2 regions of the Bacillus aerius genome follow, and region 2 is predicted to be linked to the other one. Evidence: riboswitches for the same ligand, from Rfam matches in the RefSeq annotation. Region 2 holds a riboswitch; the other holds the start of a gene.
What was found. Region 2 has a riboswitch for lysine ahead of M2353_RS15995 (amino acid permease). Riboswitches for the same ligand answer to the same signal wherever they lie in the genome.

Region 1: it holds a riboswitch for lysine, as region 2 does, so the genes downstream of both, M2353_RS13250 (aspartate kinase) here and M2353_RS15995 (amino acid permease) in region 2, are expected to answer to the same signal.

Annotation. Positions count from the first base shown of each region.
Region 1 is NZ_JARYHO010000001.1:2,561,835-2,573,996, forward strand. It holds gene M2353_RS13245 (YslB family protein) at 1-216, shown strand, start outside; gene M2353_RS13250 (aspartate kinase) at 385-1,620, opposite strand; lysine riboswitch at 1,752-1,929, opposite strand; gene uvrC (excinuclease ABC subunit UvrC) at 1,991-3,763, opposite strand; gene trxA (thioredoxin) at 3,903-4,217, opposite strand; gene M2353_RS13265 (alpha-N-arabinofuranosidase) at 4,464-5,942, opposite strand; gene M2353_RS13270 (electron transfer flavoprotein subunit alpha/FixB family protein) at 6,018-6,995, opposite strand; gene M2353_RS13275 (electron transfer flavoprotein subunit beta/FixA family protein) at 7,040-7,813, opposite strand; gene M2353_RS13280 (enoyl-CoA hydratase) at 7,845-8,624, opposite strand; gene M2353_RS13285 (fatty acid metabolism transcriptional regulator FadR) at 8,650-9,234, opposite strand; gene M2353_RS13290 (AMP-binding protein) at 9,409-11,118, opposite strand; gene M2353_RS13295 (Imm63 family immunity protein) at 11,219-11,674, opposite strand; gene M2353_RS13300 (DUF350 domain-containing protein) at 11,837-12,162, opposite strand, start outside.
Region 2 is NZ_JARYHO010000001.1:3,060,717-3,072,878, forward strand. It holds gene M2353_RS15980 (FecCD family ABC transporter permease) at 1-270, opposite strand, end outside; gene M2353_RS15985 (FecCD family ABC transporter permease) at 271-1,323, opposite strand; gene M2353_RS15990 (iron-hydroxamate ABC transporter substrate-binding protein) at 1,583-2,521, shown strand; gene M2353_RS15995 (amino acid permease) at 2,559-3,968, opposite strand; lysine riboswitch at 4,161-4,339, opposite strand; gene sspJ (small acid-soluble spore protein SspJ) at 4,462-4,605, opposite strand; gene M2353_RS16005 (MarR family winged helix-turn-helix transcriptional regulator) at 4,688-5,116, opposite strand; gene M2353_RS16010 (metal-dependent hydrolase) at 5,287-5,778, shown strand; gene M2353_RS16015 (LTA synthase family protein) at 5,902-7,752, shown strand; gene modA (molybdate ABC transporter substrate-binding protein) at 7,868-8,644, shown strand; gene modB (molybdate ABC transporter permease subunit) at 8,644-9,309, shown strand; gene M2353_RS16030 (aldo/keto reductase) at 9,528-10,373, opposite strand; gene M2353_RS16035 (ROK family protein) at 10,442-11,311, opposite strand; gene M2353_RS16040 (Na+/H+ antiporter) at 11,375-12,162, opposite strand, start outside.

The sequences.
Region 1 (12,162 bases), 500 kb from region 2:
TCTAAAAAACAGGAAATTGAGTTTGAGCTCGAAGGTCCACTTGTATCGAATCGACTCAGCTACCAAAAGGAGCCATGCTTTCAAATGGAAGCAGGTTTTATCGCTGAACAGATTCAGCTTCTCAATGAGCACGTGGCTGAATCCTATGAACAAGTAAAAAAGCGTGCTGATAAAGTCATTTTAACCGTTAAATGGGATTTAAGAGACCCTAGCTAACACTGTTTATGAAAGGCGATGACTTCGTGTCACGCCTTTTTTATATACCCTTCTATCATAGCACAGTTGACGTACCGGTTTACGCACGTTTTTCTTTCTTCATATGCTGATGATTTCCAATATAAAAAAGAGGTGTATCTTTTTACGGAATACACCTCTTTTGAAGATTTATGAATGAGCAGCGGCGCTCACCTTTGATAATTCAAACGCATCATGAAGGGCTTCTACAGCTTTCACCATATCTTCACGATCAACGACTGTTGAGACTTTGATCTCAGACGTACTGACCATTTTCACTTGAATGTCTTTTTGAGCTAACACAGCGAACATTTCAGCCGCAACGCCTGGGTTTGAGACCATACCAGAGCCAACGATGGATACTTTGGCTAATTTGCTTTCTGTCTCAATCTGCTCATAACCAAGCGCACCTTTGTATTCTTCTAATACTTCAACTGTTTTAGACAAATCATCCGTTTTCACAGAGAAAGAGATGGAGGTCTGATTGGTGCTTGTGACAGACTGAATGATGATATCGACATTGATATTTTGCTTTGCAAGTGTCGTAAAAATCGTCGATAGCGTTGTTAAACCGCTTGAAAGGCCGCATACCGTCACGCGTGTCATCTGATCTTCAAATGCAATGCCTCTTACAACTAAATTTTGTTCCATGGATGATTCCTCCTCAATTAACGTACCCGATTCATTTTCAATACTAGAACGGACTTCTAGTGGGATTTGATAATTTTTCGCAAATTCGACCGCTCTCGGATGCAGCACACCTGCTCCTAAATTGGCTAACTCAAGCATTTCATCGTATGAAATTCCTGCAAGTTTTCGCGCAGACGGTACATAACGGGGATCTGTTGTAAACACACCTGGTACGTCCGTATAAATATCACATTTGTCCGCTTTGAGTGCCGCAGCTAGTGCCACTGCTGTCGTATCTGATCCACCACGCCCAAGTGTTGTAATATGTAGATCATCCGCAATTCCTTGGAAACCTGCTACAACGACGACTTTTCCCGTACTCAGTTCTTCTTTGATTCTTGCTTCATCGATGTCCACGATTCTTGCATTTCCGTGCACCTTCTCTGTTTTCACCCCAGCTTGCCAGCCTGTAAAGGAAATGGCATCATAACCTTTTGCTTGCAGTGCCATCGCTAATAATGAAATGGTCACCTGCTCACCAGTTGTCAGTAGCATATCCATTTCTCTTTTGCTTGGATCATCTGTGAGTTCTTTCGCTAGGTCTACTAGAACATCCGTTGATTTGCCCATCGCAGACACAACCACGACCACATCATTTCCTGCCTCGCGTTCAGCGATGACTCTCTCTGCGGCATTGCGAATTTTTTCTGTCGATCCAACAGATGTTCCACCAAATTTTTGTACAATTAGTCCCATGTCTACCACCCTTTTTCAAAAGATCACGTGTGAGAGAAGAGGCTGCGGAGACTGCTCTGTTCACTGCAAATAAAAAAGCAATGAGAGAACAAATCTCCCATTGCTTTAAAATCATCATCAAACGATGCAAACAATGAGATAGCCCTCCAAGAAATACATTCTTGACAGCCCTACATTTCTTCAATGTACAGCCAGCGAATAAAATGAGTGGATTTTATTCACTTCGGCGACGCTCCCCTTTCAGCCCTCTTCCTAGATCCCCTCGATCTCTGAAGGCTTACTCTTGAAGTTCGCACCTCTATCTTCAACAAACAACACGTTCATTTATTAAATTAGTCACATCTTAACAGACTTTTGGAAAAAGTACAATCTATTTTTTTAATGCCTCCATTAAAAGTTCAGCCGTTTGTTTCGGAATACCAGCGTCCTGAAAATCCTGGATAGAGGCTTCTTTCATCTTTTTCACAGAGCCAAAATGTTTAAGTAACTGCTTTTTGCGCTTTTCCCCGATACCTGGGACATCGTCTAGAATAGACTGGAATGCATTCTTCCCGCGCAGCTGCCGGTGAAAACTAATCGCAAATCGGTGCACTTCATCTTGAATACGCTGCAATAAATAAAAGGCCTGACTATTCCGTTCGAGCGCAACAATTTCAAGCGTATCACCCATCATAAGATTCGATGTCCTGTGTTTTTCATCTTTCACTAGACCTGCCACAGGAACAGACAGATTTAATTCATTTTCGAGCACATCTATGGCTGCGTTGATTTGTCCTTTTCCTCCGTCGATTAAAATCAAGTCAGGAAGCGGCAGTTCATCCTTTAACACCCGGGTATACCGCCTTCTAATGACTTCACGCATGGAAGCATAATCATCGGGCCCCTCAACGGTTTTAATTTTGTATTTTCGGTATTCCTTTTTATACGGCTTCCCGTCTTGGAAGACAACCATAGCGGATACGGGGTCTGCTCCTTGGATATTGGAGTTATCAAACGCCTCAATCCGATATGGCATATAAATATTGAGTGCATCGCCAAGCTGCTCCACTGCACCAATTGTCCGTTCTTCATCACGCTCTATAAGCGAGAACTTTTCTTTGAGAGCGATTTTGGCGTTTTGGTGGGCGAGTAAAAGCAAATCCTTCTTCTTTCCTTTTTTCGGCTGATGAACATTCGTTTCAAGCAATTGCTCAATCATCTCTTGATCGACGCTGTCTGGCACCAAAATTTCCTTCGGCAGAAAATGGTTGTTCTTTTCATAAAACTGCCCCATAAACGTGAGAAATTCTTCCTCAGGGTCTTGATACATCGGAAATAGGCTGACATCACGTTCGATTAATTTCCCCTGTCTGATGAAGAAGACTTGGACACACATCCAGCCCTTATCATAAGCATAGGCAAACACATCACGATCGGATAAGTCACTCATCGTCATCTTTTGCTTTTCCATCGTTGAGTCGATATAAGCGATTTGATCTCTAAGTTCTTTTGCCCGCTCAAACTCTAATTGTTCGGCCGCTTCTTGCATCTTCTCTGTTAATTCTTTCTTGATTTGCTGATGTCCTCCGTTTAGAAATCTTGTGATTTCATCGACGAGCTGTTTATTCGTTTCTTCAGAAATGTCATACACACACGGAGCAAGACATTGCCCAAGATGATAATAAAGGCAGACTCGGTCAGGGAGTGTCGCACATTTTCTAAGTGGATATAAACGGTCGAGCAGCTTTTTCGTTTCTCTTGCTGCTTGTACGTTCGGATATGGACCGAAGTATTTCCCTTTATCCTTTTTCACATTGCGGGTGACAATCAGCTTAGGATGACGTTCATTCGTAATTTTAATAAAAGGGTACGTTTTGTCATCCTTGAGCATGACATTGTATTTCGGGTCATATTTTTTGATTAAATTCAGCTCTAAAATAAGTGCCTCAATATTTGAAGAGGTGACAATGTATTCAAAGTCTTCGATTTCACTGACAAGCCGCTGCGTTTTGGCATCATGAGATCCTGTAAAATAAGAGCGGACCCTATTTTTTAATACCTTTGCCTTTCCCACATAAATGATCGTATTTTGTCTATCTTTCATTAAGTAACAGCCTGGTTGATCAGGTAAGACTGACAGCTTTTCTTTGATCAATTTGTTCATATTTTCATCCGTCCTTGTTTTCCACTTTCACTCCTTCTAGTGTATCACGAACATTTGTTTTATACCACGATGAAAGAAAAGCGGCTCTCGACTATACGAGAACCGCTTTCGAGATCATGCCACGCGGGCATAGATCGGTTTATAGATGTTTGTTTACAAGCTCAGCTAGTGCTTCTTTTGGTTTGAAACCAACAGACGTTTCGACGACTTCACCGTCTTTTAAAACAAGAAGTGTTGGGATACTCATAACGCCGTATTTACCAGCAGTTTCTTGGTTATCATCCACATCAATTTTTACAATTTTCATTTTATCGCCCATTTCTTGATCAAGTTCTTCAAGAACTGGAGCAATCATTTTACAAGGTCCGCACCAAGGTGCCCAAAAGTCTGCAAGAACAACACCTTCTGCAGTTTCTTGTGAAAATGTTGCGTCAGTAGCTTTTACGATTGCCATTATTCATTCCTCCAATGTAAATTATGCTTTTTAGTATAGCATCTACCAATGTGACTTGCGAATGAAATGCTTACGAATCATTTTTTATGAAATGAATTAAAAAACAAACCGTATAATCGCACCAATAACAACAATCGCACCAATGATCATCAGAATGGTTCTAAGCATATGACATAACTCCCTTTCCGCTTCATTTACAATGTATGATGCCCCAACATTCTTCTCATCAAACATTGAAATATGCGATCAAGCCAGATCGACGGTCAACATTACAACCGACATAGGCGGCAGATCAATAGTCAGCTCGCCGTGCTTAACAGCAAATTGCCGAAAGTCCGCAGGCTGAACGGAATGAGGATCATCGAACGTGTTGTGCGCATTCATCCGATCAGCAGTCAGCACACGGCCAGTGACCTTCGTTTTTGCATCGATTCCCTCTATCGCAAGAGATACGTCTGCTTTTTCATGGGGATTCACATGACATAAACTAATATGCATCTTGTCAGATGACCGCGAGGCTGACACACTGACTTGAGGGATTTTTTCACCCCGGCGTTCATATGAAGGGACATTCAATTCTACTTCAAGCGCTTCTTCTTCTTGATGCACTTGAAACATGTGAAATACGTGATAGGTAGGTGTCAGGAGCATCTTTTCGTCCTGCGTTAACACCATCGCTTGCAGCACATTGACGGTCTGGGCAATATTCGCCATATGAATCCGCTGGCAATGGCGATGAAAAATATGAAAATGCAAGGCACAGACTAGAGCATCTCTTAATGTGTTTTGCTGATACAAAAACCCTGGATTTGTCCCCGGTTCTGGATCATACCATGTCCCCCATTCATCAATAATCATCCCGATTCGCTTGTCTGGGTCATAACGATCCATGATCTCTCCGTGATCTACAACAAGCCGCTCCATTTCAGACGCCTTTTTCAGCGTTGTAAACCACTCATCCTCATCAAAATCAGTCGCTGACCCTTTCTTCTCCCATGTTCCTTGGACCGTATAGTAATGCAAACTGAGCCCATCCATCCACGGCGCTGCACGCTCCATTAATACTTTTGTCCAATTCACATCATTTGAATTCGCACCACATGCGATTTTGTAAATGCGCTGACCAGCAAACTCTCTCACATACGTTTGGTAGCGTTTATATAAGTCTGCATAATACTCTGGCGTCATATTTCCACCACATCCCCAGCTTTCATTGCCTACACCAACATACGTCAGCTCCCACGGTTCTTGTTTTCCATTTTGAATCCGCCAATCCGACATAGGTGTCCCTTTAGGAAATGTGATATATTCAATCCATTCTGCTAATTCTTGAACAGAGCCGCTTCCAACGTTTCCACAAATATAAGGCTCACATTCAAGTAATTCACACAGTCTCATAAATTCATGTGTACCAAACGCATTTGATTCAACGGTGCCACCCCAATGAGTATTCACCATCGGCTTTCGTTCACTCAGATCACCGACGCCATTTGCCCAATGATACTCGTCTGCAAAACAGCCGCCCGGCCACCTCAGCACCGGGATATGTAAGGCTTGAAGTGCCTTTAGTACATCGGTACGAATCCCCTCAATATGGTCAATCGATGAGTCTTTCCCTACCCAAATGCCGTCATAAATTCCTCTTCCTAAATGCTCTTGAAAGTGTCCATAGATGTGTTTAGAAATGCGTCCAATCACTTCATTCACTTTTACTGTCCCATTCACTTGTAAACCGCTCCTTTGTTTCGTGATGACATACAAAAAAAACCAGAATACCTAGGCATTCTGAGTGTATGAGCGTTAAGAATGGATATTCATCTTTTTTAACTCTTCATTTAAAAGCGGAACGACTTCGAATAAGTCACCGACAATTCCGTAATCGGCAATTTTGAAGATTTCAGCTTCTGGGTCTTTGTTGATCGCAACAATGACTTTACTGTTGGACATACCGGCTAAATGCTGAATAGCTCCTGAAATCCCGCAGGCAATGTAAAGGTCAGGTGTGACCACTTTACCGGTTTGACCAATTTGCAGGGCATAATCGCAGTAGTCAGCGTCACATGCACCACGCGAGGCACCGACTGCTGCGCCAAGCGTTTGGGCAAGTTCTTTCAGCGGTTCAAAGCCTTCTTTGCTCTTAACCCCCCTGCCTCCTGCGACAATGACCTTCGCTTCAGATAAATCTACACCTTCTGATGTTTTTTTAATGACTTCCTTCACGATCGTTCTTAGGTTTTGAATATCGACAGAAACTGGCGTCACTTCTCCGCTGCGTGACGCATCACGCTCCAGCGGTGCCACGTTGTTTGGACGGATAGTAGCCAAAAGCAGACGATCTGTTGAAATGACTTTTTCAAAAGCTTTTCCTGAATAAATCGGTCTCGTGAAAACAAGATGTTCACCGGTAACGCTTACATCTATTGCATCTGAAATTAAGCCTGTTTGCAGGCGTGCAGCTATTTTGGGTGACAAGTCTTTTCCGATCGATGTATGACCGAACAGCACTGCATCAGGATTGACTTGATCTAATATTGCTTGAAGCGCCTGCGCAAAACCATCAGACGTATAATAAGAAAGATGCGGGTGCTCGACGATCATCACATGATCCGCTCCATAATAAAGCAGTTCATCCGCTTGGTCTTTGACGTGATCCCCTATTAAAACGCCAATCACTTCACCGCCATCAGCCACCTCGTGAGCGGCAGCAATCGCTTCAAAAGTCACATTTCTTAATTTACCGTCACGACTTTCTCCAAGTACAACAACTTTTTTACTCATCCTTTAAGCTCCCCCTTGTTCTCGTGATATCGTAAAGTGGATGTTTAGATGACTTTTGCTTCATTTCTTAGCAGGTCTGTGAGTTCCTTGACCTGATCCTGAAGCTCGCCGCTCAGCACCTTGCCACCCTCTTTTTTCTCCGGTAAGAAACGTTCGATTGTTTTGATTTTATATGGCACATCGTCTTCATCTAAATCTAGATCGTCTAATTCTAATTCTTCTAAAGGCTTTTTCTTTGCCTTCATGATTCCTGGTAACGATGGATAACGAGGCTCATTGAGACCTTGCTGCGCGGTGACCACTAGCGGGAGCTCGGCAGAAATCACTTCCACATCCCCCTCTGCATCTCGCTCAATTGAAGCTGAGCCGCCGTCGATTTGAATACTTGTAATGGTTGTGACATATGGAAAACCGAGTAATTCAGCAAGACGCGGGGCCACCTGTCCAGACCCGCCGTCAATCGCTACATTCCCTGCTAAAATTAAGGAAGCTTCTTTATCCTTGAAATAGTGATATAGAATCGTAGAAGCGGAAAATTGATCCCACTCCTCCAAATCATCTTCAACATTTAATAAAACGGCTTGATCGCAGCCCATTGCAAGAGCTGTTCTAAGCTGTTTCTCCGCATCTTCATTGCCAACTGTCACGACCGTTACTTCTCCCCCGTGCTCATCCCGAAGCTGAATCGCTTCTTCTATTGCGTACTCGTCATAAGGATTAATAATGAACTCTGCCCCATCTTCTTGAATAGCACCAGACTGAATCGAAATTTTCTCTTCCGTGTCAAACGTACGCTTCATCAAAACAAATATATTCATTCATTTCTCCCCCTTGTGTCGTACTAATCCCTTATTCCCCTTTAAAATTCGGTTTGCGTTTTTCGATAAAAGCTTGGATGCCTTCTTTGGCATCATTTGACTGGAACACTTCACCAAATTTCTTGGCTTCCAGCTTCATTCCACCATCATATGAGTACACTTTTGCCGCATTCAATAACTCAAGCACATACTCAAGCGTTTTAGGGCTTTTCGCTGCAAATTTCGCCGCCAATGTTTTGGCTGTTTCCAGCGCTTCTTCCTCTGTTTCCGCAAGTTTTGAAACAAGTCCGCAGGCAAATGCTTCTTCTCCTGTAATCGGCTCAGCTGTTCCCATCATTTCAAGTGCTTTAGCTGATCCAACGTAGCGAGGCAGGCGCTGCGTTCCGCCGAATCCTGGGATAATACCGAGATTTAATTCCGGCAGTCCCAGCTTTGCATCTTTTGTTGCGATTCGAATATCACACGACATCGCCAGCTCAAGCCCGCCGCCTAATGCTGCCCCGTGAATGGAAGCAATCACCGGTTTTGGACATTGTTCAATTCGTTCAAATACTTGCTGCCCTCTGTCTGCAAGGCTGGCATAATCAGACTCTTCCTGCAAGGTCGTAAATTCTTTAATATCAGCACCTGCTGAGAAAAATCTACCTTCTCCATGAATGACAATAGCTCTCACTTCACTGTTTTGTTCAAGCTGATCAAACATGTCGTTGAGTTCAGTGAGAAGCTGAGAGGATAAGGCATTTGCAGGTGGGTGTTGAATCGTGATGAGTGCTGTCTGTTCGTCTTGGTGTAAGCTAAGTATTTTTTCCATGTCAATCATCCTTTTTCAATTGTCTTTAAGATTGATGTATTCCGTTTAAGAGAAGATCATGTACACTTTCTGCGAGTGCAGGCAGGTCATACTTTTGATCATTCATGACCCATGTTGTAGCGGTTTCATCAATCGTCCCAAATACCATTTGTCTCGCTAAGCGGACATCTAGATTTTGTCTAAATTCTCCTGTCTTCTTTCCTTCGGCTAAAATGGAGTCTAGCATATTTAAATACCCTTTCAGCACCTCATTGATTTTTTGGCGCAGTTCAAGGTTTGACTGCCTGAGTTCAAGCTGTGTCACAAGGGCCAAATGATGGTCTTGCGATAGCAGGCGAAAGTGTTCTCGAATGAGGAGAAGAAGCTTTTCTTTGGCAGACGGTTTCTTTTGAATATCTGTTTCCATCCGTTCGATGAATTGTCCCATTTTTTCTTTGAACAACGAGATCAAAATGTCCTCTTTGTTTTTGAAATAGAGATAAATGGTTCCGTCTGCTACCCCTGCTTGTTTGGCAATCTTTGAGACTTGTGATTGATGGTAGCCGTTCTCTGCAATCACCACAACGGCTGCATCAATAATTTGCATGTACTTCGGTCTTTTCTGCTTCAATGTGCTTCGTCCCTTTCTAAATTGAATGATCATTCATTCATAACTTTATGTTAAAAAGAAACGAGTGATTTGTCAAGTGATGTTCTTCTTTCTTTTCAACCTTTAGCATACCAGAGCAGACACGTACAATTCAAATCATCCGGCCGCTTGACCGGATGATGCTGGTTCATTCTCTCATTGATCGACTGGTTCTTCTGTTGAAGATGATTGCTTTCTTTTTTCTTCTTCAATTAACACTCTGCGCAAGATTTTCCCTACAGCCGTTTTAGGCAGTGATTCCTTAAATTCGTAGACACGCGGCACTTTAAATGAGGCAATTCTTGTTCTAACAAAACGATCCAGTTCATCCTCTGTTACATAGGCATCCTTTTTCGGGACAACAAAGGCTTTTACTGTTTCCCCTCTATACGGATCTGGAATACCCGCCACAACCACTTCTTGTACAAGCTCATGCTCATAAAGGGCTTCTTCAACCTCTCTTGGGTAAATATTATAGCCGCTCGCGATGATGACATCCTTTTTCCGGTCTACGATATAGAAAAAACCATCCTCATCCATATACCCAATGTCTCCTGTGAAAAACCAGCCGTCTCTTAACACTGCCGCTGTCTCCTCCGGCTGATTCCAGTATCCTTTCATGATTTGAGGACCTTTGACGATAATCTCTCCGTGCTCATATGGCGCTTTGAGTCCACCCGTTTCTTCACAATAAATACCGGCATCTGTATTCGGCCAAGGGCACCCGATACTTCCTATTTTGTTCGCTCCCCATAAGAAATTGGCATGAGTGACAGGAGAAGTTTCTGAAAGTCCATACCCCTCCACTAGCCTTCCTCCTGTTAGTTTTTCAAAACTCTGTTTGACTTCAACAGGAAGAGCAGCCGATCCGCTTAAGCATGCGGTGATGGATGATAGGTCATACTTTTCAATATTCGGATGATGAAGCAGGGCAATATACATCGTTGGTGCTCCTGGGAACAGCGTCGGTTTCTGTTTTTCAATGGTCTTCAAGGCATCCGCTGCATCAAAACGCGGAAGAAGAATCATTTGATGACCTTCCTTGACTGCAAGGTTTAGCACGGTCGTCATGCCGTATACATGAAAGAACGGAATGATCCCAAGAATCCGTTCTTTTCCGCGGTTCGTTTTATACATCCAGGATGCACACATTTCTGTATTGGCTACTATATTTTCGTGTGTGAGCATGACCCCTTTTGGTAAACCGGTCGTTCCGCCTGTATATTGCAAAACTGCGACATCCTCTTTCGGTTGAAAGGATATTTGCGGAATCCGTTCTCCTGACGATTCTTTCATGATCTGTGAGAAATGATGAATGGTCTCACTCTTCTCCACTTGGATGACCATGTTGTTTTTCCTTCGCTGGACAATCGGAAACAATATGTTTTTCGGAAATGGCAAGTAATCTTGTAATTTTGTGATGATCAAATGTTCCATACTTGTCAGCGCTTTCATTTTATAGGCCTTTGGATACAGTAGATCGAGAGTGATCAGCACCTTAGAGCCGCTGTCCTCCATTTGATATTCCAGTTCTTTCTCCGTATAAAGCGGATTGGTTTGAACGACAATGCCGCCTGCTATTAAAACCGCATAATAAGAAATCACCGATTGCGGGCAGTTTGGCAGCATAATCGCTACTCTGTCGCCTTTTTTGACACCGATGTCAATCAAGTGACTGGCTAATTTCAGTGCATCTTCTTGTAACTGCTGGTAGGTGATGTTTTTTCCTAAAAAATGAATGGCTGTATGCTCAGGTGCTGCCTCTGCGGAGCTGAATAAGTAAGATTGCAACGTTTCATTTGGGATGGTGAGTTCGTGGGGAATTTGATTCGGGTAATGCAGAAGCCAACGTTTATCTGACTGCATAAAAACCCTCCTTCCTGAACTTTCGTACTATTTTATTATAGCAAACTTTTCCTTATGGCTGTTTGCTTTTTTCAAATCGAGCTCGTTCCATGACACATCTTCATTTTTTCGCCGGTGTTTCTATAGAGGCTCTTTTCCCTTCATGATGCCACTTTTCGTATAATCCACCGATCGCACAAAATGACTCATGGACTCTCTCCACAATCTGTTTATGGATACTAGGGTCATTAGGTAAATGTGTGTGGATGTTGTCCACTTGATATTGTCTCATCATGTCTAGATACACAGTTAGAAAGATGGTGTCTTCTAAAATCCAATAAACGACTTCATCCGCCTCTTTTGTTCTTTTATGAAGCACTTTAATCCCTCGTTCATATTGAATAAGAATATAGCCGGCTGGATCAATTTCAATATAGGGGCTCAAATCATCAAAAAAACCAGTCGTTTGAAAAGGACGTGCAATATACGGTTCATATATGTCTTGGGGAAGAGATGTCTTTTTGAGACAACTGTCAATGCGCTTTAAGAGTTCGTCTTTTTGCAAGATTTGATTCATTCTGATTCGCCGCCTTTGATGAGTGAAAAGCTGTCAAGGTTTTCCCTGACAGCTTTCTAGAATGTATTCTTCATTTTACAGGAACATGTAAACAGCACCAATAACCGCAAAAGTGCAGGCAACTACAATTAATACTTTGGCTAGTTTTTCCATGTCGTCTCCTTAAATGCCGGCTGCTACTACATAAGACAGCCCAACAGAAATAATGAGTGAAATAAACCCGACCGCTCTATTATCATTCTCAATCTCTTTGTCTACTTTAAATCGTGGTGTTAAAAATTCAAAAATGAAATAGCTGACGAGCAGCATCACAAAGCCGTATACGCCCCATCCGACCATTTGAAGAAGCGAGTTGTGCTGGGCGATGGAATGCTGAAAGACATTGGCAATCCCAAAAATCTTCCCGCCGGTTGCCATAGCAACAGCTAAGTTCCCCCGCTGAATCTCTTCCCAGTTTTTATAGGAGGTCACGAGTTCAAATATGGTAA
Region 2 (12,162 bases):
ATTTTGAGAAACACCTTGCCAAATGGCTCCTGATACAGCGATAGAAGCGCCAACAAGTAAAGCGATGACCATCCTCGGAAGTCTGAACTCGAATAATACAAGCTCATCCATTTCACTTCCGAGTCCAAAAAATGTTTTGAATGTATCCATCGGAGAAATCCTTATCTCTCCGGTATTTAAACTTATTAGGAACACAGCCACGATCGCTAAAAAGATCATGACCATCGTTCGTTTGTATTTCTTTTTCTTTGCCTGCTGCACCATTTCCATTTAAATTCCGCTCCTTTCACGTCTCGCTAAATATAAGAAGAAAGGAACGCCTATAATGGCTGTAATGGCACCAACTGGCGTTTCAAACGGCGCATTGACAAGCCTTGCCGCAATGTCTGCATAAATGAGCAAAATAGCCCCTAAAATAGCTGAGCAAGGGATAATCCAGCGATAGTCAACGCCGACCAAGAAACGCGTAACATGAGGAATCACAAGCCCGATAAAGCCAATAGAACCTGCAACTGACACGGCTGCACCTGTTAAAAGGATCACGACCAATATGCCAAGTACCTTGACTGTTCGTGTATATTGTCCAAGCCCTTTTGCTAATTCATCACCTAAGCTTAAAACCGTGATGGAGCGGGCAAGAATCATTGCGATGATCAGTCCTACAGCCGCAACTGGAATGATGATCTTAATATTGCTCCAATTCACACCAGCCACACCGCCTGCGTACCAAAAACTCATATCTTGCGCGACGTCAAATCGAATGGCAATCGCTGAGGAAATTGAGCTTAGAAGTGCGCCAACAGCCGTACCGGCTAATGCGAGCTTCACAGGAGTAAGTCCCCCTTTTGAAAGGGTTCCAACCCCAAATACAATAGAGGCGCCAAGTGCTGCACCCAAAAATGACCAAAGAATTAATGTAAAAGAAGATTGGCCTGGAAAAAAAGCAAACGCAATGGCAATCGCAAATGCAGAGCCATTTGTCACACCCATGATTTCAGGAGACGCAAGCGCATTTCTTGTCATGCCTTGCATGATGGCACCCGATACTGCTAAAAAGGCACCGACAAGTGCGGCACCAACTGTACGCGGCAGCCTTAGTTCCCTAATGATTTGATGTGAGGTTTGTTGTGAGTCAAAATGAAAGACGGCTTCCCATACCGTGTGTAAATGAATGTTTGCCGCTCCTAGCGATACTGATAAAAAAAGACCAAATGCTAAAGCAATGATTCCTATGATGACAACAGCTGCTGTACCAAAAGGCTTTGTCACAATATCTATCGCATCATCTTTAGCTGACAGCTGTTTATTTGATTGTGAGCCCAAAACCAGTCTCTTCCTTTCCGTTCATATCTATTCGTTATTAGTGATAATGATTATCAATCTCGGAGTCTAGTATATCACTTTCTTCACGTTTTGAAATCCTTGTTCTAATAAATTTCTTTATTTTCATCAAAAAACCGGGAGAATTTCACCATTTTCATTTTGGTCATAAAATAGCCGATGCATTTTTTCTTCTATCATGTTAAGATATAATCGCGAATGAGAATCATTATCATAAACAATTGAATAGGAGCGAACTTTTGTGAAAAAACGAACTGGACTTCTTTTGATTTCCTTCATGACCCTTATGATTTTTACTGCTGCTTGCGGCAGCACTTCCAATAAAGAATCGGGAGCCAAAAAAAATGACACGATCACCTATCAAGATGTAAAGGGTGAAGTGAAACTGCCTCAAAACCCAAAACGTATTGTGCTTCTGGCGGAAAGCTATTACGGGGATCTCGTCACACTCGGCAAAACCCCCATTGCTGCCACTGCGCCCATCTTTAAAAACCCTTTCTATAAAGGAAAAACAGATGGAGTGAAAAATATTGGAAAATCTCCCTCTGTTGAGAAAGTAGCCTCTTTGAAGCCGGATATGATCATTGCTTGGGGAGAAGATGAGAAATTTGATCAATACAAAAAAATTGCACCTACAGTTGCCATTCAATACAATCAATATTCGTTTAAAGACCAGCTAAAAGAATTCGGTAAAATGACAGGCACATCAAAAAAAGCAACGGATTGGATCACAAAATGGGATGCCAAAATTGCTGAAGTGAAACCAAAAGTAACAAAAGCTGTAGGAAACAAAACCGTTTCGATCGTATCACCATTCGATAAGGGCATTTACATTTTCGGTAACACTTTTGCACGCGGTGGTGAAATCATTTATGACGAGCTGAAATTAAAAGCTCCGAAGGCCGTCCAAAAAGAAGCCATCGACAGTGGTGTCGGTTATGCAAACATTTCTCTTGAAAAGCTTCCAGAATTTGCAGGTGATTATATTTTCACAAGCCCATGGAGCGGTTCAAAAAGTAATGGCGATCAAGTGTATAAAAGCAGCATCTGGGCATCACTTCCTGCTGTCCAAAACAAACGTGTATTTGAAACAGATACAGTCGGTTACTTCTTTAATGACCCTGTGTCACTAGAAGGTCAGCTCGAATTTATTGTGGATCGATTAACATCTGCCTCATAAAAAAATACGTTTCTCCAATGCTGGAGAAACGTATTTTTTAAACTGTACCTTTGGCAAATTTTTTGGACATGAATGGGTAGAGTAAAATGCCAACTAAGAACAATCCAATCCCAAGACCAAATGTTTTGAAATCAGCTGTGCCTGAAATAATGACCCAAGCGGAATACCCCATGGCCACAAGCGCAATGATCCCGTCTCTTGTCCGGTTTCCTTTTTGGAGCTCATATGTGTCACCTTGCATGATGACCTTAAAGCTGTAGATCGACGACACGATATACGGAATGAGATACGCAAGTGTCGCTGATGTTGTTAAGAAAGTAAAGGCTTCATTAATCGTACGTGACATGACTGAGAAAATAAACAGCTGTGACATGATATTTGTGACAGTCAAAGCAAAAACAGGACTACCTTTTTTGTTTGTTTTTGCAAACACTGCTGGGAAATCGCCAGCTTTTGCTGCTTGATAAGGGACTTCAGAACCAAGCAAAATCCAGCCAAGCATCGAACCAAATAAACAAATGATCGCAAGAAGTGCCATGACAATTCCGCCAGCCGGTCCGATAATGAGCTGAAGCACGTCTACGAATGGTTTATCAGAACCTTGCAATTGATCATGCGGCAGAACGCCCATTGTAATCAAGGTAATAATCATATAAATAGACAGTGCAATTAAAAGTCCTGTAATCGTCGCACGTTTGACATCACGCTGCGAGGAAGCTCTTCCTGATAAAATGACAGCAGATTCGATGCCGATAAATGCCCATAGTGTGGAAATGGCCGCATGATGAATTTGGCCTCCAAGTCCGAGCACTCCTTCACCACTTGCTGCTTCAACAGGAAAGTAATAATGTTCAAATAATGCGGTTTGGAATGCAAATAAGCCTGCGACAATAAAAAGGACGAATCCAAGCACCTTTGAAAAGGTCGTAATAAAGTTCAGCTTACTTGCTGCGCTTAAGCTTGTAATTAAAATCGTATGAGTCCCCCATAGAAGGATTGTACATACGATAAACGTTGTGAGCTGACCAAGTGTGATCGCTTCTTTTCCAAAAGTAAAGATCTCCGTTTTCACGGTTAAAATTGGGAAAAAGGTTGTTAAATAACCAGCTAGGCTTGTGATAATGGCGACATTACTAATCCAGCTTGCCACCCAATATCCCCAAACCATTGTAAAACCGGCTGCTTTTCCTTTTTTCGGATCTTTAAAAAGCGCTCTTGCATAGCTTTGTGGTCCAGCTGTCAGCTGCGGTTTATGAATGGACAAATGTCCAAACACAAAGGCAATCATCAGTACGCCGCCACCTGTGACAAGCCATGCCATCGTCACACCTAAAGGACTTGCATGCTGGGCAAGGGTACTAGGCAGCATAAAGATGCCTGAACCTACCATATTTCCGACGACAAAAGCCGTCAATAACCAAAAACCCCATTTTTTTGTCTGTTCCATTTTCGTACCTCCGTTATATTCACTTTGGACCAGACCCGGCAGTATCTTCATTGATATATTTGTGAAGCAATGACTTGCATTCTTTATGTTCATGTTGGGTCACTTTCTTACCAGCATACCCTTTTCTTAGGCAATCAGAACATAAAAAAAAGCCTGAACAAAAGTCCATGCTTTTCAAAACATACACCTTGATCTCCGGATAGCCCTCCACGCTTCAAAGACGTGGCAGTCCTGCATTTGTTCAATGCAGACCCAGCATAAAGAAAGTTGGAGCTCTCTCTACACTTCGGCGCTGATGCCTTTTTTCTCATGATCAACGATTCCATCTCTCCCATGAGTGACTCATCATCCGCGCAACCTCTACCTCACTGAGACATAGCGTGAGGATTTCTATTCATTTTTACTACACGAAGGTTATCAAACATTCTCATATCTGTCAAAGGGAAAAACATAGAAAAAAGGCAGAGAAATGATTCTCCGCCTTTTTGTCAGCTTATTGATGGTTGTTTTTCTTCTTTTGGACAGCTTCCTGAAGCGGATCGCCTGCTAGTTCTTTACTTGCTTCTTCTAACAGCTGATCTACCTGCTGATGGTCTTTCTCGCTTTTCGCCTTTTTATCCTTTTGGAAAAATGACATCGCTATTTCCCCCCTTTTCATAAAATGCCTTTGCCTGTTTAATTTGTGCTACAGCGCTCAGCATTATACAAAGAGGAGCGGTTCATTCATCGTGAAAGGTCTGTCTCATTTTTTGCAAATACGTTAGAAAGGTCTTTAAGTCTTCCTCTGTGAAGTCTGACATCATATGCTGAATCACCTTTCCAAAAAGACGTGTATGCTTTTCGTAAATAGCCAGCCCTTTTTCCGTGGCTTCTAGCCGGACAAGGGAATGATCGTCCTTGTCCCGTTCTCTCTGAATGTAGCCTTGCTCACATAATTTATTGAGGGCAATGGAAGCGGCACCTGGGTTGAGAGAGAGTCTTTGTTTGAGCTCTTCAGCATGTGATACTTTTCCTTGTATCAATATAGAAAGAGCATATATCTGTGGAGGCGTGATGTCTTTTTCTAACTCAAGTAACTTGCGGTTTAATTTACGGCTGACTTCATAATGTACAAGAACAATTTCTTTTAAAATGTCTGCATTACTCATCCGAATCGCATCCTTATCGTTAGTGTCAACATGACTTCCTTCTTATTATAGAATGTTTTTCCAAACAGCCAACTATTTTATCCCATTTTCTTTTGAAATAAGCCTTGCTGAATGGATTCACCCTTGATATAGTGAGTACTTGAACAAAAAACAGAACAGGAGTACGCATCATGACAGGAAAAACACATATTATGGGCGGAATTGCCGCCTCCACAGCCGTCGCCTATTATTACGGATTCGAACCAGTGACGATGGCTGCTGCTGGATCAGTAGGTGCCCTCATCCCAGATCTATGTCATACGAAAAGCAAAATCGGCAGGAAATTCCCGCTCCTTTCCACACTGATCAGTAGTGTGTTCGGTCACCGCACCTTTACACATAGTTTATTATTTCTGCTGATCATTTATTTTATTGCGACAACATACATTCCAAATGACAGCCTCAGTACCGGGTTACTAGTTGGGATGGCAAGCCACCTCATCCTTGATGCAGGCACAGTGAACGGTATTAAATTTTTGTTCCCTGCATCCATGAAAGTACGTCTCCCCTTTTATGTCAAAACAGGCAGCACAGGAGAACAAGTCGTACTAGCTGCTCTGACCATTGTCACCTGCTATTACATGGCTGTCATTTGCGGAATATCCATCCCATTGCCGTTTTAGAAAAAGAAAAAAGAGTTTTGCAAAAAAGCAGGATATGAATTGATCATTCCTCATTTTTTTAGTAGTTTTAAGATAAGTGTTTTTGCCTTGCAGCTGAATACAGAATGGTGAGGAGTTACATAAATGAAAGCGTTTTTCAAAAATCACTGGTTTTTAGTGTACTCCATCCTCTTTATGTGGATGAAAACATACATCATTTATCAATTCGGATTTCATATACGAACGGCCAATCTGTTTCACGAATGGCTGCTTTTGATCAATCCACTTAGCTTTTTGCTCCCTTTGTTTGGGATTGCTCTTTTCTTAAATGAAACGAAACAAAAGGTCTTTTTATTGACCACAAATTTTATTTTGACAGCCATTTTGATATCGAATACGATCTTTTACGGTTTTTATATTGATTTCATTACCATTCCTGTCTTATTTCAAGCAAAGAACATGGGGGATATGGGCAGCAGTATGACTGAATTGTTTCATCCGCTATTTATACTCATGCTGATTGATTTTGTTGTGCTGGCATGGCTCTTAAAACGGAAACCGTTATCACCAAAAGCGTCTTTTAAGACGATCAAAACATACTATGTGGTTTGCTGCAGCTTACTATTGTTCCATGTCAGCTCAGCTTTGATGGACCACCCTCGATTTTTGACAAGCTCATATGATCGAGAAGTCATTGTACGAAACCTTGGGCTGTTTCAATTCCATTTGTATGACGGTGCCGCTCAAACAGCACGAATTGGACAAAAAGCCTTTGCTGACGAAGATACACTTTCAACAGTGGCAAACTACACAAAAGCTGATTACAGTGCACCGAATGAAGACTACTTTGGACTTGCTAAAGGCAAAAATGTCGTGTTCATTTCACTTGAATCAACGCAGCAATTTGTCATGAATCAAAAGGTGAATGGACAATACATCACACCATTTTTAAATCAACTTGCCAAAAAAAGCTTCTATTTTGATGAATTTTATCAGCAGACAGAGCAAGGCAAAACGTCGGACTCAGAGTTTATCGTCGCAAACTCCCTCTATCCATCTAGCAGTGGCGCTGTCTTTTTCACAGCGAGTGACAACGAATATGACACACTGTACAAGCAATTGAAAAAAGAGAATTATCAATCCGTCCAATTTCATGCGAATAATAAAACGTTCTGGAATCGTGATGTGATGTATGAATCTCTTGGGATTGACCGCTTTTATGATGTCGATTCATTTGATGTCAATGAACAGAATTCGACTGGCTGGGGCTTAAAGGATATCGACTTTTTTGACCAATCCATCGATTATTTAAAAAAGCTGAAGACGCCTTATTACAGCACGTTTATTACCTTAACCAATCACTTCCCATTTGAAATTGATCCAAAGGATCAGTTCATTGATGAATACGATTCGACTAGCACCATTTTAAACCGCTATGTGACCACCGTCCGCTATCAAGATGAAGCCATCAAAAGGTTCTTTGAACGAATGAAAGAAGAAGGACTATATGAAAATACAATGTTTGTCCTGATGGGAGACCACTATGGCATTTCAGAAGCACATCATGAGGCAATGGCAGAGCTGCTGAAGCAGGATGAAATCACACCGTTTGATGCGGTTAAACTGCAGCGGGTCCCTTTTTTGATTTACATTCCTGGGGTGACAGACGAGGCCCCTCAAACCATTTCTGAAACAGCCGGTCAAATGGATGTCAAACCGACACTTCTTCATTTACTCGGCATTGAATCAAAAGATTCTATTCAATTTGGGAATGATCTTTTCTCCAATGAACGGACACCGTTCGCTGTGCTGAGAAATGGAAACTTTATTACGGATGATTATCTTTATACAAAGAACACGTGCTATGATCAAAAAACAAAACAACCTGTTGAAGAAGATGAAGTATGCCAGCCTTATATAGAAAAAGCCAATAAAGAGCTGTCTCTATCAGATAAAGTGATCAACGGGAACTTACTACGTTTTTATCAGCATTAAAAGCTGCCCTCTGGCGGCTTTTTCTTTTCTCTTTTCCTGAAAGCCTATGAATGGTCAAATAAGTTTGATTATAATAAAGGATACACATGATGTTGAATGATAAAGAGGTGTGATCATGAAATATTTATTCTTAACCTACGTCACCATCTGTTTGCTCCTGACTGGGTGTCAAACGGAGTCGACGTCATCAGATCAAAGCAAAAAAACAGAACTTGTGATTTCAGCGGCGGCAAGCCTGCAGGATGCTTTGAAAGAGATTGAATCTGCCTATGAAGATGATCATCCAAACGTGACACTCACGAATAATTTCGGATCATCCGGCGCATTGAAACAGCAAATCGCTCAAGGAGCAAAAGCGGATCTCTTCTTCTCAGCAGCTGAAGAGCCTTTTGATGACCTTGTTCAATCTGGCGACATTGATCAGGATCATACAAAGGATGTCATACAAAATGAGCTTGTCCTCATCGTGCCAAAAGAAAGTTCCTCTTCTATCAAAACCTTTCGCGATGTTGATCACATAAAAGGAAAGATAGCGCTTGGCACACCTGAATCTGTTCCTGCTGGTACATATGCAAAAGAGATTTTCACAAAACTGAATATATGGGACCAAGTGAAACAGAACGCTGTCTATGGCAAGGATGTTCGTCAAGTATTAAACTATGTCGAAACAGGAAATGTGGAAGCTGGTGTCGTGTATAAGACGGATGCGCTCGTTTCTCGCAAAGTAAAGATAGTAGATGAGGCAAATCAAGACATGCATTCCCCCATCATTTATCCTGTTGGCATTGTAAAACAGACCGATCACATGAAAGAGGCGAAAGCTTTTTTTCAATATCTCCAATCAGATCCAGCCGCAGCGATTTTTAAAAAGTACGGCTTTCAAGTGAAATAATGCCGATGCTGACCGAAGATTTTCTTTCACCTATCTGGCTGTCCGTACAAGTGGCTGCTTTCAGTGGATTATTGGCTGTTGTTTTAGGAACGTCCATTGGTTTTTGGATGGCGCGTACATCTTTCAAAGGGAAAATGATCGTGGAAACGCTCCTCATGATGCCGCTTGTCCTTCCGCCAACGGTCGTAGGATTTCTGCTGCTCGTTGCGTTCGGGAAGAACAGTGTGATTGGACAAGCGATTGAATGGATCTTCCATCAGCCTGTCATCTTCACTTATTGGGCAGCAGTCATTGCATCGACAGTTGTCGCATTCCCGCTCATGTATCAATCAGCGAAAGCTGGTTTTTCTACGATTGAGTCAGACATTGAAGGTGCTGCAAAAGTTGATGGTGCGCATTCTTTCCAGGTCTTTGCCTATATTACCGTCCCACTCGCACTGCCATCTCTTCTCTCTGGTGCGGTTCTAAGTTTTGCAAGGGCGTTAGGAGAATTTGGAGCGACTTTAATGTTCGCTGGCAACATTCCTGGGAAAACGCAAACCCTCCCAACAGCCATCTATGTGGCGATTGATTCTGGACGAATGGAACTTGCATGGGCTTGGACCATTTGTATTGTGATCCTGTCTTTCCTCATGCTGTTGGCTGTGCGCCGAAGCAGGAATTAAAAAATCCCCTTCTCAAAAAGAGAAAGGGATTCAGATTGTTGACAAAGGGCTAAAATGAACTTGATTTTAGCCCTTTGTCTTCTTTTCAGCGTGATAGAAAACCTTTGCTAGTCTAGGAAGGACGAGTACTGGTGCGTAGCGAATTTGACATTCGTGAGCACCAGCACGCCCTGACAAAATATGCGAGGGTTTGTCTACACGCTGAGGGGATTTTTTATTTATTCAAACCCAACCGTCATCGTTTCTGGATTAGACCCGACACGTTCGTTATTATTAAGTGCATTGATTTTTTCCATGTCTTCTTGTGAAAGCTCGAAGTCAAAAATGTCGGCATTTTGTTTAATGCGATCTTCATTGATTGATTTTGGAATGGTGACAACGCCGCTTTGCAGATCCCAACGCAAGATCACTTGAGCCACAGATTTGTTGTATTGTGCTGCAATTTCCTTTAATACGTCATGATCCAAAAGCTTTCCTTGCATCAGCGGAGACCATGCTTCAATTTGAATGCCTTTTTCTTTCGCATATTGTCGTAATTCTACAAGTGTCAGTTTTGGATGAAACTCCACTTGGTTCACCGCTGGAACAACCTCCGCATCTTTTAACAGCTCTTCTAAATGCTGCACGTAGAAGTTGCTGACACCAATCGCTCTTACTTTTCCATCTTTATAAAGCTTCTCAAGCGCACGCCATGTCTCTTTAAATGTATCTGCATTTGGTCCAGGCCAATGAATCAAATAGAGGTCTAAGTAATCAAGACCGAGCCGGTTTAAGCTTGCGTCGCATGCAGCGAGTGCTTTGTCATATCCTTGATCTGTGTTCCATACTTTTGACGTAATGAACAATTCTTCTCTTTTTACGCCAGATTCTTTAATGGCTTTCCCTACGCCTGTCTCGTTTTTATAAACGGCAGCCGTATCAATGCTGCGATAACCGTTTCGTATGGCTGCTTTGACGGCATCAACCACTTGGTTGCCGTCCTCCACTTTGAATACACCTAAACCAAACCATGGCATTTCTACTCCGTTATTTAGTGTTACGGTATCATTCAAGCTTTTGACCATGTTAACAACCACCTTTTCATAGATTCCATCTTTTTCATTATCTCATGTTGCGTTTGAAAACTCTATTATCAGGCGTTTCTCTTCGCTTCAATCGCTAGTAGCAAAGCACCTGTCATACCTGCCTTGTCCTCAAGTCCAGGAGAGACAATGTATGTATCAAGCGGCGGCATGTCGACATAATCATTGACATACGCAGCCAGCTTCTCTCGAATGAGCGGAAATAGCTGTTTTTGCTTCATGACGCCTCCACCCATGATGATGCGTTCTGGGCTTAATATCAGCGTGTATTGCATTAATGCCTGTGCTAAATAATCTGCTTCAAGAGACCAAACTTCATCTTCTTCGGTAAGCTCTTTAGCCGGCTTTCCCCACCTTGCCTCAATAGATGGTCCTGCCGCAAGTCCTTCTAAGCAAGTACCATGCGCCGGGCAGACACCTGCAAACTGATCTGATTCATGCTGCCTGACCAGGATGTGTCCCATTTCTGGATGTGAGTGACCGTGGAGAAGCTCATTTTTCACAACAGCCCCGGCACCAATCCCCGTACCGACCGTGATATACAGACAGCTGCTTAGCCCTTTGGCGGCCCCTTTTGTCAGTTCACCTAATGCTGCGGCATTGACATCTGTCGTAAAGGACACCGGTACGCCTAATTGTTTCTCCAGCTCAGGTATCAACGGATAATGCTTCCATTCAACTTTCGGCGTATTCATGATATAACCGTAAGAAGGATCGTCTTTCTGGACACAAATCGGTCCAAAGGAACCGACCCCTAATGCTGCAATTTCATGTTGCTGAAAAAATGGAATAAGTGATTGGATGGTTTTTTCCGGGTGCTCTGTTGGAATGGTTAATTCCTCTATGATATCCCCATGCTCATTGCCAATGGCACAGCAGAACTTTGTCCCCCCAGCTTCAATCGCTCCGTAATATGTCATCCTGCCTCTCCCCCTGCTCGTCTCTTTTTTTCATCATAAAACAAAGGGGAGAAGATGACAACATCATGTATTGGTCAGTAAGACTGCTTCCATGTCATTGATATATTCCCTTAAATGATGGGCAATATCACGATTGATTTCGCCATTTTCATATAAAGTTTGGATTTCATTACGAATCGTCTGTACGGCTTGGAAGTTAAGCTCTTTCTTCTTCCGGTCAAACGTACGATCCTTTTGCTGGAAGAAAGAAGGACCATGTTCACAGCGGAAAATCACTTGATTGTAAAACCCAATGACTTGATGACACGTTTGTTGATTGTCTTCGGTCATATGGTGCTTAATAGAATCCACCGCAGCTTCAGCCGTTTTCTTACGGATTTGTTTATACGATTCCTCGTTTTCTAATATGCCGCTCGAAATACGCTGATGGGGACGCCACAATTGAAGCCATTGTAGTAAGCGCAGAAATTTCACTTTTGAGAAACGAATTTTAAAGGAGTTGGAATAGAGCATTTCCAGCTCATGAAATCTCTCTTGCAGCTCATATGCTTCTTCTTTGTCGATTTTCTCTTCCTCAATCAACTGCTGAAGTTTCATCTGTTCTGCTTTAATACCATGCAGTCTGATTTTTCTCTCTTGTTTTCTCATACCAAACTGGTACGGTTCCCGCTGAATATTTCGTAGCTTCATTCGGAAATCATTGATGAGTGCAAGGGAGACTTCTCGATTGTCCTCATTCATTCCTTCTTTTAACGTTTTAATGGCACTTCTCAGCAGCTTCCGTTTTGCGTGCTGAATCTTTGTATCTAAGTCCACATCCACTTGCTTATCTTTTTTCTCCGATAAAATAG